4 regions of the Neorhizobium sp. CSC1952 genome follow, and region 1 is predicted to be linked to each of the others. Evidence: predicted binding sites of a transcription regulator. Region 1 holds the regulator's gene; each other region holds the start of a gene.

Region 1 (4,542 bases):
GTCAATGACACGAAAATTACAATGCGGCCGCTTTTCGCGCTTTTTCAGGCGGCGTGTCAGGGCGCCTTGGCGACAGCATCCAGCGCGAGCAGCTTTTCGAGCAGCCGCGGCATGTCCTTCAGATGCACCATGTTCGGACCGTCGGACGGCGCGTTGTCCGGGTCCTCATGCGTCTCGATGAAGACGCCCGCGACGCCGACTGCGACGGCTGCCCGCGCCAGGGTCTCGACGAACTCCCGCTGCCCGCCGGACGAAGCGCCCTGCCCGCCCGGCTGCTGCACGGAATGGGTGGCATCGAAGATGACCGGCGCGCCCAGCGCCGCCATGATCGGCAGCGAGCGCATGTCGGAGACCAGCGTATTGTAGCCGAAGGAAGCGCCGCGCTCGCACAGCAGCACGTTCGGGTTGCCGCTCTGGGTGAACTTGGCGAGCACGTTCTTCATGTCCCACGGCGCCAGGAACTGGCCCTTCTTGACGTTGATGACACGGCCGGTCTTGGCGGCGGCGACCAGCAGGTCCGTCTGGCGGGAGAGGAAGGCCGGAATCTGCAGGATATCGACCGTCTTCGCGACGATCGCGCATTGCTCTTCAGTATGGATGTCGGTCAGAACCGGAAAGCCGAACTCCTTCTTCAGGTCGGCGAAAATCTCCATGGCGCTTTCGAGCCCGATGCCGCGCTTGCCGGAAATCGAGGTGCGGTTCGCCTTGTCGAAGGACGATTTGTAGACGAGCCTGATGCCGAGCCTGCCGCAGAGTTCCTTCAGCGCGCCCGCCATCATGAAGGCATGGTCGCGGCTTTCCATCTGGCAGGGACCGGCGATCAGCGACAGGCGCGCATCCTGCGCAAACAGCACCCTGCCCTCCCCTTCGCCGAGGGAAACACGCGGATTGGGGGACACTTCCATGACACTATTCCTCGAAACCGAACATGGCGCCCTGGCCGGGCGCCGCCTGCACCAGGACACGGCCTTCCCGGCGGACGAATGCCACGTCATTAGCAGCAAGGATGATCTCTGTCACGGCAAGATCGGCCGTCTTGAAGATGACCGCGCGGCCCCGGAGCCCCCCGGCATCCGGGATCGGCGCGAGCGCGAATTCCGCTTCGATATCCTGATCCCGCGCGATCCGGATGCGGGCATTGGCGGCGGCAAGCCTGACGAAGTGCGGCTCGATCTCCGCTTCCGTCATCAGCACCTGCTCCATCAGCGGAGCGAACTCGCCGGGCGCCGGGGCGGAAAGAACGATCTCGCTCAAACCCGTGACCACATTGGCGTGGCGCTCCAGTTCGCCGCGATCGGCCGGCAGCGGATTGACGCGCTGACAGGAGAAGAGGAAGAAATCCGGCGCCCGCTCATCGCCCGCAAAGGCCAGCCGGAAGCTTGCCTCGGTCTTAGAACCGTCCGGCATCTTCACGCCGCGGGAAAACTCCAGGATATCGCCCGCCGAAACGCCCCTGAGCTTGAAGCGCTCATGATCGGCAGCGGCATCGACCGTGGCGACCACGAGCGCGGAAAGGCCCTGGCTCATCTTCGCCTTGCGGAAGGCAAGGTCGCGCGCGGTGAAGACATTGCCGCGCTTGGCCGCCGCAGACGCATGACGCCGGTTGGCGATCGCCAGCGGCTCCAGATAGGTGCCGTCCGGGAGGAACACGCAGGCATTGGCCGTGCCGAACGGGTGGAACGCGTCGGGCGCCACGGTAAACCCAAGTTCGGACAGCCGCGAGCGCGCGAGCGCAAGCTCCGCGGCCGGCAGAACGAGATGATCGATCGGTCTTGCATTCACGCGATGGCCCCCAGGATCCAGTACCGCAAAATTACATTGGCAGCGGACGGGTTCCGCGCAAGTGGAGATGAGAGAGATATGTGGCGCGCTTCCATGAAGAAAAAATCACCATACTTCACTAAAATTTAGGGACTTGCGGAACACATATGGAACATATAGTGTCCGTTCTGGATTTGTTTCCGACTCTCAGGGTGCCAAAACATGCTCACGCGCAAACAGCAGGAATTGCTTCTGTTCATTCACGAACGCATGAAGGAATCCGGCGTGCCGCCTTCCTTCGACGAGATGAAGGATGCGCTCGACCTCGCATCGAAGTCCGGCATCCACCGGCTGATCACGGCACTCGAGGAGCGCGGCTTCATCCGCCGCCTGCCGAACCGGGCGCGGGCGCTGGAAGTCATCAAGCTGCCGGAAGCCTATCAGCCGAGCCTGCAGCCGCGGCGCGGCTTCTCGCCGAGCGTCATCGAAGGCAGCCTCGGCAAGCCGCAGCCTGTCGCCGCACTCCCTGCGAAGCCCGCGGCGAACGACGATGCGTCCAATGCCACCACGGTTCCCGTCATGGGCCGCATCGCGGCGGGCGTGCCGATCTCGGCGATCCAGAACAACACGCACGACATCGCCGTGCCGGTCGAAATGCTCGGTTCCGGCGAACATTACGCGCTTGAGGTCAAGGGCGATTCGATGATCGAGGCCGGCATTCTCGACGGCGACACCGTGATCATCCGCAACAGCAATACGGCCAATCCCGGCGATATCGTCGTGGCTCTCGTGGACGACGAGGAAGCGACGCTGAAGCGCTTCCGCCGCCGCGGCGCCTCGATCGCGCTCGAAGCCGCAAACCCGGCTTACGAAACCCGCATTTTCGGCCCCGACCGGGTGAAGATCCAGGGCAAGCTCGTCGGCCTCATCCGCCGCTATCACTGATCAGCGGCCGGAGCGCTTCCGGCAGCATCGGGTTGAATGTCCTGTTCCGCCAGTCGTAATTGCGGTGTCGGGTCCACGGGCGGTCCTGGCCGGCCATGGCAGTGTGGATCCGCCATTGGCGGATGTCTGTGGCGCCGTTGAGAAATATTTCAATGGCGCCGGTCTTGCGCAGCGTATCGCCGTTGATCATCAGCGCGCCGGAGCGGCAGCGGTCGAAACGGGCACGCGGCGCGATGACGAAATTGGCGGCGTCGCAGGCCGCACCCGCATAACGGCCGTCCTCCACGGCAGCGACGATGACGCCTTCGGCGGTCCTCGCGGCGCACCAGGCGCGGGGCGTGCAGATGAAACGGCCGGCGGGGGCCTGCCTGATGCCGGCTCGGGCAGCTTCGGTCTCCTCCGCGGTCAGATCACGGCGTTCATTTGCGCCGGCACCTGCGGATTTCGGTCCGGGCGATTTCGTATCGGGGGGCCTGTCCCTCGGCGGCGACATTTCCGGTTTCACGGGATCGCCGATGAGCAGCGCGCGCTTCCACTGACCGTAGACGAAATCCGGCGGGCGGCTGCGGTTCGTCGCAACGCCCTCCCCGCCCGGCAAAGCGACCATTGTTCCATCCTCCGAGACCAGCAGATCGGCCAAGGGTTTCGAGCGCTCTTGCCAGGAGAGCAGCAAGGCCGCGGCAAGGAACGGAATACCGAGAAGCCGGAGCCTGGTTCGCAAGAGTGTCAGCAGCAGGAAGCCCGCGGTCGCCACGGTCAGGAACCAGGCATGCTGGCGGCCGATACCGACATCGCCGCCCCAGGCCGCCACGTGCCTGGCGATGGCGATCACCGCCTCCAGACCGAGCCCCATGAGTTTCAGGAAGGGTGCATCGAGCCCGAAGGGCATCAGCAGCATGCCGATCAGACCCGCCGGCATGACCACGAAGGAGATGACCGGCATGGCGGCAAGATTGGCCGCCAGCCCGTAGGTCGTCAGGCGATGAAAGTGCTCGACGGAAAAGATCGCCGTGGAGATGCCGCCGATCAGCGAGGTCACGAAGATTCCGGCGACGAAATTCCATGAGGCCAGGACGGGGGTCACCACGGGGTAACGGAACGGCAGCGGTTCGGGATCGCGCTTTTCCGCCCGGTGCTTCCAGAGCGCGTAGCCTGCCACCAGGGCTGCGGTCGCGGCAAAAGACATCTGGAAGCTGGGGCCCAGGATTTCCGAAGGCGAGATGGCGATGATGATGAGGGCGGAGAGCGCCACATTGCGCAGGCTGATCGACGGCCGGTCGAAGAAGACCGCGACGAGCATCACCGCCATCATGATATAGGCGCGCTCCGCCGACACCCCGAAACCGGAGATCAGGTAATAGGCGGTCGCCATGAGAAGCGCGCCGAGTGCGGCGATCTTCTTGACCGGATAGGCTTGCGCAAAGCCGGTGAAGAACGAAAGCGCCGTGCGGACCCCGACGAAGAAGATGCCGGCCGCGAGCGCCATGTTGAGCCCCGAGATCGCGACGATATGGGCAAGCCCGGAAAGCCGCAGCGCCTCGATCGTCTCTTCCGAGATCGCCCGGCGCTTGTCGGTCACGATCGCGGCGGCGAACGCGCCGGCATCGCCCGGCACTCTTTCGCGGATATGGCTCGCGATCGCGCTGCGCAGGTCGAAAAGCCGCCTTTCGAGCTCCGCATGCCAGGCGTGCGGCGCTGCCGGGTCCGACTCCTGTTTCGGCGTGCCGTAGAAGAACCCAATGGCGCCTATGCCGTCGAAATAGGAGGAGAAGGCGAAATCGTTGAGCCCCGGCAGCGCCGGGCCGGAAGGCGGCGAGATGCGTACCCGGCCGCTGA
Region 2 (4,542 bases), 2.3 Mb from region 1:
CACCATTCCGGCGAAATCCGTTCAGGGCCTTCGGCCCGGATGACCTGATGAACGATATGGCGCCAGCGGAACCGCTCGGGAGGACCATCCGGCACCGCTGCCGCGAAAGCATCGATCGGCTCGGGGTGACGGAAAAGCCGCAAAGGCCGATCTGTTCTGGGCGCGAAGGCAAAAACTTTCTCGACTTCCGCCCGCATGTTTCTCGCAGTCATCGCCGGCACGAAAATTCTCGCCCGTTCCGGCAGGTGGCTTTGCCGCAGTTCGGCGACCTGCAGACACTCCGCCCCGAGCCTAGCCGAGACCCGATCGATGAAATCGACAAGGGAAATCCCATCCTGGCCATCGCCGGTAAAATCATCCTGGATCGTTTTGAAGGTGTCGTGCTGCAGCACGTTGAGGCGCAAAAGCTCGAAGCCGAAACCTGCATCGAGATCGTCATGCACGGCGGTCAAACGTTCGGAAAACAGCGACGAGATGCGTTTCGGATCGCGGAGCGGCTGCGAAGCGCCCGCGGTGATGCGGAAAACACGGCCATCGACGCGAAACAATACCAGTTCGAAAAGCCGTCCGCCGACGCCACGCGATTCCAATCCCGATTTCAGCGAAACCGCGATCTGGCCTGTCAGTTGAAGGATATGCTCTTCCGCCTGTATCGGCTCGGCGAGCTGCCGCTCGGCCGAAAGAGCCGCTACCGGCCGGCGGGGTGAAATGGCTTCTTCATCTGCTCCAAGCGCCTGGTCCAGCCGGAGCAGCAAATGCGTGCCGAAACGGCGGGCAAGCGGCGCGCGCGGCATGGGCATGAGATCGCCCACCCGCTTCAGTCCGAGTTTATAGAGCGCTTTGACTGTGCCCTCCTCGATGCGCAAGGCATTGACCGGCAACGGCGCCAGCACATCTTCCATGTCGTCATCGGCAATCACGCCCCCGCGCCCGAAACGGCAGGCCGCCCAGGAGAGGCCGGAGGACGACGAAATCGCCCCCTTGGCATCGAAACCCATGTGGAAGAGCCGGCCGAGAACATCCTTGAGCAAGGCCTCCTCGCCGCCGAAGAGATGCGCGCAACCGGTGATATCGAGGAAGAGGCCCTCGCGGCCATCGAGCGCCACGAGCGGGGTGTAACGGTCGCACCAATCGGCAACCGCTTCGAGAAGCACCCGGTCGGCAGCTTCGTCCTCGTCCGTCACATCGATCTTGGGATACATGGCGCGCGCTTCCGCAAGTCCCTGCCCCCGTTTCAATCCAAGGCGCTCGGAGACTTCGTCCAGCGCGGTGAGCCGCATCGCATTGTCACGCCGGCCTGCACAGAGGATCGGCGGATGGTCAGGACGCCCTTTCGAACGCCACGACAGACCCCAGAGCCGGCGAGCGATCCTGTCGGTCGGCAGGTGCGGGAAGACGAGCGCCAGGATGCGCTGACGGGCTGCGGAAAGAGGAAATTTCTGCTGCTTTTCGGGCGAGGGAAAATTGACGGTCACGGGGATTCCACTCCAGAAAGAAGGAGAGCGGAGCCGGATTGCGACTCTTCTCCAAGATCAATCGGAAAATCGGATGGCCGATACTGCCGCCAAGTACGGATCCATCCGGAAGGCGCCGCTCGGAAGCCGGCGCCGGTTCGGCAAGAAAGCGGAAGACGGCACAGCTTGCCTCTTCTTGCGCTCCATGCCGCAGCACAAAAAGCGGCCGCCCCGCCGCTTTGGCCCGAAGGCCGAGCCTTCGGCTTTCGGTAAGACCGAAATGTTTGGGATTGTCCCGGATTTCGAGGATGGTGGCGCAAAGCGCCCCGCTTGCCGCCGCGGTTTCCGCAAGCCACAACGCGTCCTCCAGCTTGCGCGGCCACGCATAGAGAATATCATCAGGGTTCAATCCGAATTGCTTGAGGCCGGCGGCATAGGGAACGCCCGCCTCCTGGGCGGAAACGACGTCGCCGATCCACAGAACAGGCGCCTCGCTCCTTTCTCTGGTCTTGAGATAGGCTGAAAGCGCGAGAACGAATCCGCTCGCCGAACCGGCATTCCCCATCAGGGAAGTGCGGATTTCCGTTAGGCCGTCGAGCGGCAGACCGCCTTCCAAAGCCGCATCCACCGGTTCTATGCCGAGCGGCAGGCGAGGCCGGCCGGTCTTGGCTCCGTGACGGTCCGGGTCCTCGGCGGCCCTTGCCTGCTCCGCCGCCACGAGCGCCGGCAGGGGTTTTCCCTCCAGTCTGGCGATCTGTTCACGCAGGGCAAAAAGCGTCTCCTGCGCCGTGGCGTTCCCGGCCATGGCGTCAACTCCATCCGCATATGTTCACTTTATGTTCTTATGGATTCCAGAGCTCCCGACAAGAGTCAACAGGCAGGCTCCGGGAATCTTTTCCTCCGGCAATAGGCCGATGATTCTTCTCTCGAAAAATATCGCTGAAGGCACTATATGGGCCTGATAAGAAGGAGAGCCTATGGCCCGTATTGACCAGACCGACGATTGGCAGGATCGCCACGCGCCGACGATCAGCACGTTCGAATCGCTGGCGATCGAGGCCTATGGTCACTTGCCGGAAGAATTCCGGGCACTGACGACCAATCTGATCATCGAGATCGAGGATTTTCCGGACGACGAAGTGTTTGAGGACATGGCGCTGGAAACCCCATTCGATCTGCTTGGCCTTTTCGAGGGCCGCGGCATTTCCGAACGTTTTACCGTCGAAACCGGCGAACTGCCGAACCGCATCCGGCTCTATCGCCGGCCTATCCTCGATTACTGGGCCGAGAACGAGGAGACGCTGGGCGACATCATCACCCATGTCCTCATCCATGAGATCGGCCATCACTTCGGCCTCAGCGATGCCGACATGGAGCGCATCGAGGCGAGCGCCGAAGAAGCCGCCCAGCGCTGAACCCTGACAGGTCCTATTGTTCGCCGAGTTTCATCTCGGGATCATAGTCCTTGCCGTGCACGGTCTTCGTGACCGCCTGGCCGCATTGCATCTCACCGGTCGTGGCGTTGAAGGCATAGGCCGGCGACCCATGAAGCTCCCAGCCCTTGTTCAGCGCGGCCGTCACCTTGTGGCAAAAGGAGGAATCGTCCGAGCCGGTGAGAAAACGGTAGAGCTTCATGAGGTTTTCTTTCGTTCAGCGATGGTCCGAGCCTTGGCGACAAGCTTTTCCGCTTCCGCCAGGTGAAGGCGCTCGACCATCTTGCCATTGAGATTGATGACGTTGAGGTGCTCCGCCTCCGGCTTTGCGAAGGCGGCAATCACCGTTTCGGCCTCTTTCACCGCCTGCGGATCGGGACCGAAATGCCGGTTGGCGGGTCCGATCTGGACCGGATGGATCAGCATCTTGCCGGAAAAGCCCATGGCCCGGCCTTGAGCGCATTCCGCGTCGAAAGCCTCGGCATCCTTGAAATCGTTAAAGACGCTGTCGATGACGTCGAGGCCGTGGGCGCGGCCGGCAAGCACCGCCTGCATCAGCCAGGGTACGAGATAGGTGCGGCCGGGCTGCGGCGGCACGCCGGTTTCCTTGCGCAGGTCGTTGAGACCGACCACGAAACATTGGAGGCGCTCGTCCGTTCCGGCAATCGCTGCCGCGTTCAGGATTCCCTTCGGCGTCTCGATCATCGCCCATATGGCAAGGTTGTCCTGAGCGCCGGCGTCGGACAGCATATCCGCCACTGCCTGCACTTCGGAAATGCGCTCGACCTTGGGGATCAGCACCGCATCCGGCGAAGCTTCGAGAACGAGCTCCATGTCGGACCTTCCGAAGTCGGTTTCGAGCGGATTGATGCGGATGATGATTTCCCGGCCTTGAAGCGGCTTCTCCTTGAACAGCCGGCGCAGATTGTCGCGGGCCTCGGCCTTCTTTTCCGGCGCGACGGAATCTTCCAGATCGAAGATCACCGCGTCGCAATCGAGACCAGGAACCTTCTCCAGTGCCCTGACGTTACCGGCTGGTACGCTCAGAACAGAGCGGCGAAGACGAACAGTAGAAGAATTGATGTCGGTCGAGGCGATCATCACCGCTTTGTGCCAATCTTTTGAGCCTGCGACAATACCATGACAGCGTAAACCTCTTGCAAGAAAGGGCGGGAGGGCCCACATTCCTTCCTGAGAAAGGTTTGGACCATGCAAAACATTCGTGCATTTTTCGTCATCGTTTCGGCAATTGCCGTGCTCGCCATGGCAGCGCTGCTGACGGCTTCCCTGACTGTCGCCTTTGCCGGCATTCTCGCAATCCTGTCCATCGGGCGCGCGCTTTCGGCGCGGCTGAAGCCGGTACCGGTGCGAGCGAAGACGGATAAGCGCGAAATGCGCGTCTGGAACGACGGTCGCGGCACGATCATCGACCTTTGATCGACAAAAACCGATAAATAGGCCGATTCAGGCCGTCTTGGCGTACCGGTTGAGGGCAAACAGCCCTTCAAATCCGCGCAGATTTGCTTTATGGCAGCTTCCGCAGATGAAGTCCCACGTGGAGGCAGATCATGGAAAAGTTCACCAAGCTCACCGGCGTCGCAGCGCCGCTTCCGGTCGTCAATATCGACACGGACATGATCATCCCCAAGGACTAC
Region 3 (4,542 bases), 1.6 Mb from region 1:
CCGCGTCGTTGTCGGGGATGCGCTGCAGGCGGGAGATATGGCCGATCGAGCGCAGGGTGGTGCCGCCGATCTTGCGGGCCCGCTCCGCCAGCTCGTCCGTCATCGCGAATATCTGGTCGGAATGCTCGTCCAGAAGCAGGTGGTAATCGCGGAAATGCGGCCCGGACATGTGCCAATGGAAATTCTTGGTCTTGAGGTAAAGCGAGAAGACGTCGGCAAGCAGCGTCGTGAGCGCGGCTGCGATATCCCTGACCGCGTTCGTTCCGAGGTCGGAAGGCGTGGCGAGCGGGGCAAGCTTGCGGTTCTTGGCAGTGCTGTCAGACATGGATCAATCCCCTTCGAGGTCGGATGCGGAGCCTACCGGGAGCCCGCGATCTCGAAATAACTGCCGCCCCCCGGCACTTTTTCAATGGCCGCCCATCCATATTTCGGCAGCGATTTTCTGTCGCACCCGCGAAAGGGCACGGCTTGCGGATGCAAAGCCGCTGGCCTCAGGGAACCTTTGGACATATCTTCCGGCATCTCGATGACTTTCCAGGGAGAAGCCTCATGTCGAAGAAGCCGGGCCGCGGCCGGATCTATTCCTCCATCACCGAGACCATCGGCGATACCCCGATCGTGCGGCTGGACAAGCTCGCAAGGGAAAAGGGCGTCAAGGCCAATCTCCTCGCCAAGCTGGAATTCTTCAACCCGATCGCCTCGGTCAAGGACCGTATCGGCGTGGCGATGATCGAGAGCCTGGAGGCAGAGGGAAGGATCACCCCCGGCCGGACGGTGCTGATCGAGCCGACCTCGGGCAATACGGGCATCGCGCTCGCCTTCGCCGCTGCCGCCAAGGGCTACAGGTTGATCCTCACCATGCCCGAGACCATGTCGGTCGAACGCCGCAAGATGCTGGCGCTGCTCGGCGCCGAACTGGTGCTGACCGAGGGGCCTAAGGGCATGAAGGGCGCGATCGCCAAGGCCGAGGAACTCGCCGCCACGCTGCCCGACGCGATCATTCCGCAGCAGTTCGAAAATCCGGCGAACCCGGAAATCCACCGCAGGACGACGGCCGAGGAAATCTGGAACGACACCGAAGGCAAGGTCGACATCCTCGTCTCCGGCATCGGCACGGGCGGCACGATCACCGGCGCCGGCCAGGTGCTGAAGGGCCGCAATCCGAACCTCAAGGTCGTTGCCGTCGAGCCGGAGGAATCACCCGTGCTTTCCGGCGGCGAGCCCGGTCCGCACAAGATCCAGGGCATCGGTGCCGGCTTCGCGCCGAAAATCCTCGACACGCACATCTATGACGAGATCGTCACCGTCAGCGGCCCGGAAGCCATGGAGATGGCCCGTCTCGTCGCCAGGCTCGAAGGCGTGCCGGTCGGCATTTCCTCCGGTGCAGCGCTGACCGCCGCAGTCGAAGTCGGCAGCCGCGAGGAAAACGCCGGCAAGAACCTGGTCGTCATCATCCCCTCCTTCGCCGAACGCTATCTTTCGACGGCGCTGTTCGAGGGGCTGGGCGGGTGAAATGAGCGAATAGCGAATAGCGAATAGCGAATAGCGAATAGCGAATAGCGAATAGGATTTCTCAAGAAACAACCGTGCGCAAGCGGCTGGAGAGAATTCTATTCGCTATTCGCTACTTACTATTCGCTTCTCGTTACCATTCGCTTCTCGCAATCACGCCACCGCCACGGCGAGCCGCTCGCCGGCCATGCGGTAGGAGATCGCCTCGGCGAGATGGATGCGGCCCACGATGTCCTTGCCGTCGAGGTCGGCGAGCGTGCGGGCCACCTTCAGCACGCGATGATAGCCGCGGGCGGAGAACTTCAGCTTCTCGGCCGCATCGCGCAGCAATTGCAGGCCGCCCGGATCGGGCTCCGCGAATTTCTCGATCAGCGACGTGGAGCACCGCGCGTTGGTGAGGATGTCCGGAGAGCCGGCGCGCGCGAAACGCGCGCGCTGCCTTTCCCGTGCCGCCGCGACCCGCCCGGCGACGTCGGCACTCCTTTCCGCCGGCACGGGGCGGATGAGATCGGCCGCGGAGACGGCCGGCACGTCGATGCGGATATCGATACGGTCCATCAGCGGACCCGAGATGCGTGCCTGGTAATCGGCAGCACAGCGCGGCCCGCGGGCGCAGGAATGGCCCGGCTCGCCGGCCATGCCGCAGCGACACGGATTCATGGCGGCGACGAGCTGGATGTTGGCCGGATAGGACACACGGTGATTGGCGCGCGCGATGACGCATTCGCCGGATTCCAGCGGCTGGCGGAGCGCATCCAGCACCTGCGGCGAGAATTCCGGGAATTCGTCGAGGAAGAGCACGCCGTGATGGGCGAGCGAGGCTTCACCGGGCTTCGCCCGCGTGCCGCCGCCGATGAGTGCCGCCATGGTGGCGGAATGATGGGGCGTGCGATAGGGCCGGCGGTCCGAAAGCTTGCCGCCGGACAACTGACCGGCGATCGAATGGATCATCGAGACTTCCAAAAGCTCGGCGGCCGACAATGGCGGCAGGATGGAAGGCAGGCGCGCCGCCAGCATGGATTTTCCGGAACCCGGAGGCCCGACCATCAGGAGATTGTGCCCGCCGGCCGCAGCGACTTCCAGCGCGCGCTTGGCGCTTTCCTGGCCCTTGATATCGGCGAGATCCGGGAGATTGGCGGGGTTCGCGCGGATCGCCGGCTGCGGCCGCGAGATCACCTGGGTGCCGCGGAAATGATTGGCGAGCGCGATCAGGCTGCGGGGTGCCACGATATCGATCTCAGCGCCGGCCCAGGCCGCTTCCGCGCCGCTGTCCGCCGGGCAGATGAGGCCCTTGCCGAGCCCATTGGCGCCGATCGCCGCCGGCAGGGCGCCGGCCACGGCTGCCAGCGTTCCATCGAGGTTCAGCTCGCCGATCACCACATAATCGGCAAGCGCATCGGGGGGAATGGCACCGAGCGCCGCCATCAAGCCCAACGCGATCGGCAGGTCGAAATGCGAGCCCTCTTTCGGCAGATCGGCGGGCGCCAGATTGACCGTCACCTTCTTCGGCGGCATCGCAAGCCCGGATGCATGCAGCGCGGCCTGAACCCGCTCCCGGCTTTCGGCCACCGCCTTGTCGGGCAGGCCGACGATATGCATGTTCATCTTGCCCGGCCCGACCATGACCTGCACGTCGACCGGAACGCCCTCTATGCCCTGAAATGCAACCGTGCCGACACGCGCGACCATATGAACCTGCCCCCAAGCCCCTTCTGGACGTCGGCGATACACGCTTTCCGCGCCAGCGATTGCAATCTGGCATGGAATCAGGAATAAAACAAGAACATTGATCGAACAATTTCGCGCCGCCGGTGCAACCGGGTTGCATGCGGTTGCATCCGTGGAACAAAGGCGATCCGTATCCGAAACGAGGCGAAAGAATTTCCGTCCAGGCCGCGGAATAGTCTTTCCTATTCTACGCAATCACGGACGGAAAGCCGCTTCACACTTCGCCGGCAGCCGCTTTATCAGGCGCGCCGGGCTTCGATTGCATCCCAGAGCAGGCTTGCGACGTCGGCCCCGCCAAACTTCTTCACCTCGCGGATGCCCGTCGGGGACGTGACGTTGATCTCGGTCATATAGTCGCCGATCACGTCGATGCCGACGAAGAGGAAGCCCCTTTCACGGAGAGCAGGTCCGATCCGTTCGCAGATTTCCTTTTCGCGCGGGGTGATCTCGGTCGGCTCGGCGCGGCCGCCGACATGCATGTTGGAGCGGCTGTCGTGCTCGGCCGGCACGCGGTTGATGGCCCCGACCGGCTCGCCGTCCACCAGCAGGATGCGCTTGTCGCCCTTGCGCACGGCAGGCAGATAGGCCTGCGCTATATAGGGCTCGCCGCGATACATCTGGCCGAACATTTCGAGAAGCGACGTGAAATTGCGGTCGTCGCGGGCCGAATGGAAGACGCCGGCGCCGCCATTGCCGTAGAGCGGCTTCAGGATGATGTCGCCCATCTCCTCGCGGAAGCGGGCGATCTCCGCCGGATCCCGGGAGATCAGGGTCGCCGGCATCAGGTCGGCGAACTCGGTGACGAAAATCTTCTCCGGCGAGTTGCGCACCCAGGCCGGGTCGTTCACCACCAGCGTCTTCGGGTGGATGCGTTCGAGCAGATGGGTCGAGGTGATGTATCCCATGTCGAAGGGAGGATCCTGGCGCAGATGGACGACGTCCATCGCCGACAGGTCGACGCGCTCCTTTTCGCCGAGCGTGAAATGATCGCCCTTGATGTCGCGCACCTGCAGCGGCTCGACGGCGGCAAAGATCCTGCCGTCGCGCATCGTCAGCCGGTCCGGCGTATAATGGAAGAGCTCGAAACCGCGCGCCTGCGCCTCCAGCGCCATGGCGAAGGTGGAATCGCCGGCAATGTTGATGCCGGAGATATGGTCCATCTGGAATGCGACCTTGCGGATTTTCGCCATGACTTCAGTCCCCTAGAATTGGCTCGCCTGATGTAGGATGGCGAGCCCTCAAAGGCAACCGGTCAACCCGTTTATCGGCCGGCAAGGCCGACCTGAGGCCCGAAGCGCCGCG
Region 4 (4,542 bases), 1.1 Mb from region 1:
CGACCGCACGGTGGCTTATGGTATGGGCGCCGAGAGAAGCCAGCGGATGCGCTGAGAGCGCTCTGAGCTCCTGCGCGTCCATGGTGAGATCGGCGGTGATCTTCAGCGGGTCGACGCCGTGCTTCTTCGCCATCGCATCGATGCGGGAGACGGCGCTCGCCTCGTCGGTCGTTCCGACGTAGTGGGAGATGCGGTCGAAGGCGTCGAACTTTCGGGCTTCGGAGGTCAGGTCCATCAGCTCGGGCCCGTCGCCGAAGTCGAAGGTGACTTCAGGCGCCTGCCCGAGCAGTTCTGCAAGCGTCTCCCACCAGAGCGAATGGGTGCGCTCCGCAAACCCGCGGGTCACGAAGATCGTGAAGGGAGCGTTGTGGCGCTCGAAAACGGGCAGCGCATATGCGGCGTTGTTCCTGTAGCCGTCGTCGAGCGTGAAGGCGGCGAAGGGCCGCTTCGACGGTTTGGCGAGTCGCGCCGGGACTTCCGCCAGGGGCACGAATTCGTAGCCTTCCGCGGAAAGCCGCTCGATCGCCTCGCTCAGGAAATCCGGCGTGACTTCGAGATGGGCGCTGGGTTGCAGGGGACGGCTCTTTTTCGGCCGGACATGGTGAAGGGTGAAGATCGCGCCGCGCCCGCGCGCATTCGCCATCATGCCGGCGCGTGCGAGGGCGGCGGCCATGTCGAGCCCGCCCGCGACCAGACGGCGCTTGACGTCGCGGCGCCAGAGCGCCTGCAGCCTCTCCTTGGTGTTCCCCACAGCGATCACGCCCACGTTACTATAAAGCAGCGCGACCCTACTCCCGCACGCGTTAAGCCTTGCTGAAGAAACGCGGGCAGAATCCGGTCAGGGCCGCAGCGTGTCGAAGAGGGGAAGCCCGACGATCGCCGCCATCGCGATGAGCAGGAAGCAGATGCGCCGGAAGGTGCCTTCGGAGGCGACGCCGAAAAGCCGCGAGCCAAGGAAGAGGCCGACGCCGTAGCCGGGCCCGGCGATCAGCGCGAGTGCCAGCACTTCAAGCGTCAGCAGGTGGCCGACGACGTAGGAAACCGCCGAGATGACGGTGGCCAGCGCAAAATAGAGGATCAGATTTGCCCTGACCGTCAGCGGCGGGATCGCGCCGCCCAGCCAGTAGGCGACGATCGGCGGGCCGGAAAGCTGGGTGGCACCGCCGAACAGTCCGGCGATCGCCCCGACCACGACCGTCAGCCAGGTCTTCGGCGTTCCGTGGTAACGCCACCCGGAAATCAGGAAGGCGAGCAGGCCGAGCACGACGATGGAGATGAGCCAGCGCAGCGCCGTCGGCTCGATGACCGCAAGCAGCGCCGTGCCGGCCGGCACGCCGACGAGGGCTCCGACGAGCATCGTGCCCACCTCCCGCCGGTTGGCGCGCCGCCAGCCTTCCGGCAGCATGCCGAGCGTCGTGATCCCGTCGATGACCAGCAGCAGGGCGGGGGCGATTTTCGGGCCGACCGCCGCGCCGGCGAGAGGCACGAAGATCAGGGCGCCGCCGAAACCGGAAAACCCGCGCGCCAGCCCCGCGATCACCGCCGCGAAGAACATGAAGGCGAGTTCGGGCAATCCGTGCCCGGGAAGCAGGGTTCCCACGAAGGTGGAAAACGGATTTTGGGAGTCCATGGAGAGGCCGTGCGGGGGATTCGAGCGATGGTCCGCACCTGGCGGGATTTGGTCTGCGCTGTCAAGCAAACGCTCTGGACAGCAGCCTGAGAATCATCGTTTCCTGTGGAAACAAAAGGAGAACGATATGCTGGAGAGATTGGCCGGCCGGTTCGAGGCCGCATCCGTCGCCTATGCAGAAACCCACGGCATCGCCCGCGACCCCGACTGGTTTCTCCTGAAGCTTCAGGAGGAGATGGGAGAGCTAACCCAGGCCTGGAACCGCAAGACCGGCCGCGGCCGCAAGAAGGGGCGGAGCGAGGAGGAGCTTGCGCGTGATCTCGCCGACGAGACCGCCGATCTGCTTGGCCATGTGCTGCTCTTCGCCCGCGCGAATGGGATCGATCTTGCCGCGGCGATCGAGCGGAAGTGGCTTTTCAGGCCGTTCGGCGATTCAACGTGAATTGGCCCTAGTAGTAGCTTGCATGGCTTCACCCCCCTCTGCCCTGCCGGGCATCTCCCCCACAAGGGGGGAGATCGGCAAGAAGTACCGGCTTCCCAAATCATTAGCGGTGTTGAACCTGGCTCCGGTGATCTCAAACCTGTGTTGGGAGTAAGAGCTTGCTACTATCCGATCTCCCCCCTTGTGGGGGAGATGCCCGGCAGGGCAGAGGGGGGTGAAGCGCTCCGTTATAGTATAGGGCTACGCCCTCGTGCCGCCCACCGTCACCTGGTCCATCCGCAGATGCGGCTGGCCGACGCCGACCGGCACCCATTGGCCGGCCTTGCCGCAATTGCCGATGCCGGTGTCGAGCTTCGTGTCGTTGCCGACCATCGAGACCCGCTTCATCGCGTCCGGGCCGTTGCCGATCAGCATGGCGCCCTTGATCGCCGGGCCGATCTTGCCGTTTTCGATCATATAGGCCTCGGTGCAGCCGAACACGAACTTGCCGGACGTGATGTCCACCTGGCCGCCGCCGAAGGAGACGGCATAGATGCCCTTCTTCACCGAGGCGATGATCTCTTCCGGCGTCTTGGTCCCGCCGAGCATATAGGTGTTCGTCATGCGCGGCATGGGCACATAGGCATAGCCCTGCCGGCGGCCGTTGCCGGTGGGCTTCATGCCCATCAGCCGGGCGTTCTGGCGGTCCTGCATGTAGCCGACCAGCTTGCCGTCCTCGATCAGCACGTTGTAGGCCGACGGCGTTCCCTCGTCGTCGATGGTGATCGAGCCGCGGCGATTGTCGATCGTGCCGTCGTCGACGACCGTCACGCCGGGAGCGGCGACCATCTCGCCGAGGAGGCCCGCGAAGGCAGAGGTCTTCTTGCGGTTGAAGTCGCCTTCCAGCCCGTGGCCGACCGCCTCGTGCAGCATCACGCCCGGCCAGCCGGAACCGAGCACGACGTCCATCGTGCCGGCCGGTGCCTCGCTGGCGGTCAGGTTGACGAGCGCCTGGCGGAGCGCCTCGTCGGCCCCGGTCTGCCAGTTGCCGTCCGTGACGAAATCGCCGAAGCCGATGCGGCCGCCGGTGCCGAAGGAGCCGGATTCCTGCCGGTCGCCGTCGCCGACGACGACGGAAATGTTGAGACGCGTCATCGGGCGGATGTCCTGCACCCGGTGGCCGTCGGCACGCAGGATGTCGACCACCTGCCAGCTTGCCGAAACGGTGGCGGTCACCTGCCGCACCTTGTCGTCCTTGTTGCGCAGATAGGCGTCGATCTCGGTCAGGAGCTTCGCCTTCTCCTCGAAGCTCGGGGATCCGATCGGGTTCTCGTCGCCGTAATATTTCTTGTTGGTGCGCTGGGGGGCAGCCGCATAGGAGCCGGAATAGCCGGCGGTGACGGCGCGCACCGCGTCGGAGGCGCGGGAAAGCGCGGCGGCAGAAAGCTCGCCCGCATGCGCGTAGCCGACCGCCTCGCCGGCGACCGCCCGCAGGCCAAACCCCTGGTCGGTGTTGAACGAGCCGCCTTTCAGCCTTCCGTTGTCGAAGGTCAGCAATTCCGCCTGGGCATGTTCCACGAAAAGTTCGCCGTCATCGGCGCCGGAAAGCGCACCGGAAAGGATCGAGCGCAGCTTAGTCTCGTCGCAGTCGAAAAGGTTGAGAAGGTCGGTATTCATGGAATGCTCCTTTGGGCGCTGCGGCGAAGACGCGGGCTCTCATCCGACCGATGTAGGTCCCGAAGGGGGGCTAAGCAAGCCTATCTTCGAACCGACCGGGCGCTCAGAAAGGCCTGGACCTCTTCCGGCATGGTATCGCGCGGCAGGATGTTGAAGGCGTTCGCGCCGCTGAAGAGCATGAAGGAGCGCGGCCGCTCCCAGATTTCGGTGACGTTGCGCCAGGTGAGGTTTCCGCTGCCGAGATCGGAGCTGATGCCGAAGCCTTCCGGGTCGATGGTGATGTCCGCCCGGCGGTCGGCCATGCGGTTGTACCGGCCGAATGTGTTGGCGGAATGGACGCGCCAGACGATGGCGCTGAAAATCGCCGGAAAGCAGGCGACGACGATCGCCAGGACGGCAAGCGTGAAATTGCCCTGGACGACCAGGAAAAGGCTGGCCACCACCATCAGCGCCGCTGCGCGCCATTTCATTTTCTGCTCACGCACAGTGCGCTGGACGACGAAGGCGCGCACCGCGTCGCTGACGACCTCGTCGTCGAAACGAACGGGGAAGTGATGGCTGCCCTGCAATTCCATGAGCGTCGTCCCGGCGCCGATGTTCTCTTTATTATATGACGTTCAGGGGAGGGCGTCGTAGCCTTCGCCGAAGCCGGTGAGCTCGATCGGAATCCCGACCCGGTCCTGGTCGGCGGATTCGCGCAGCGCGAAGACGGCGTTCTTGCCGGCGCGCAGGATGCGCATCAGCTCGTCGTCGATCTCGACCTCCACATAGCAGCCCTCGGAGAAGCAGCGGGTGAAATAGGCGCGGCCGATAT

Evidence for each region. Region 1 encodes LexA, which represses DNA repair genes until DNA is damaged. Its sites were predicted from a motif close to TGTTCNNNNTGTGTTCNG; they were not measured.
Region 2: QTA58_RS09405 (metallopeptidase family protein) is a predicted target of LexA. The motif match lies at 2,281-2,298, and genes of this name have one in related genera.
Region 3: QTA58_RS06410 (YifB family Mg chelatase-like AAA ATPase) is a predicted target of LexA. The motif match lies at 3,292-3,309, and genes of this name have one in related genera.
Region 4: QTA58_RS03630 (MazG nucleotide pyrophosphohydrolase domain-containing protein) is a predicted target of LexA. The motif match lies at 1,738-1,755, and genes of this name have one in related genera.

The regions. Positions count from the first base shown of each region.
Region 1 covers NZ_CP128416.1:4,513,753-4,518,294, forward strand. Annotated here, with positions in the region: gene kdsA (3-deoxy-8-phosphooctulonate synthase) at 57-905, opposite strand; gene QTA58_RS21805 (VOC family protein) at 910-1,782, opposite strand; gene lexA (transcriptional repressor LexA) at 1,984-2,706, shown strand; gene QTA58_RS21815 (ComEC/Rec2 family competence protein) at 2,687-4,542, opposite strand, start outside.
Region 2 covers NZ_CP128416.1:1,875,078-1,879,619, reverse strand. Annotated here, with positions in the region: gene QTA58_RS09415 (DNA polymerase Y family protein) at 1-1,310, opposite strand, end outside; gene QTA58_RS09410 (hypothetical protein) at 1,321-2,259, opposite strand; gene QTA58_RS09405 (metallopeptidase family protein) at 2,432-2,869, shown strand; gene QTA58_RS09400 (DUF1737 domain-containing protein) at 2,883-3,089, opposite strand; gene QTA58_RS09395 (CoA ester lyase) at 3,086-3,988, opposite strand; gene QTA58_RS09390 (hypothetical protein) at 4,097-4,324, shown strand; gene leuD (3-isopropylmalate dehydratase small subunit) at 4,456-4,542, shown strand, end outside.
Region 3 covers NZ_CP128416.1:1,248,780-1,253,321, forward strand. Annotated here, with positions in the region: gene QTA58_RS06400 (DNA starvation/stationary phase protection protein) at 1-325, opposite strand, end outside; gene cysK (cysteine synthase A) at 550-1,512, shown strand; gene QTA58_RS06410 (YifB family Mg chelatase-like AAA ATPase) at 1,666-3,201, opposite strand; gene gshB (glutathione synthase) at 3,480-4,430, opposite strand.
Region 4 covers NZ_CP128416.1:670,572-675,113, reverse strand. Annotated here, with positions in the region: gene QTA58_RS03640 (polysaccharide deacetylase family protein) at 1-730, opposite strand, end outside; gene QTA58_RS03635 (sulfite exporter TauE/SafE family protein) at 839-1,630, opposite strand; gene QTA58_RS03630 (MazG nucleotide pyrophosphohydrolase domain-containing protein) at 1,758-2,072, shown strand; gene tldD (metalloprotease TldD) at 2,313-3,728, opposite strand; gene QTA58_RS03620 (YcxB family protein) at 3,809-4,303, opposite strand; gene QTA58_RS03615 (invasion associated locus B family protein) at 4,346-4,542, opposite strand, start outside.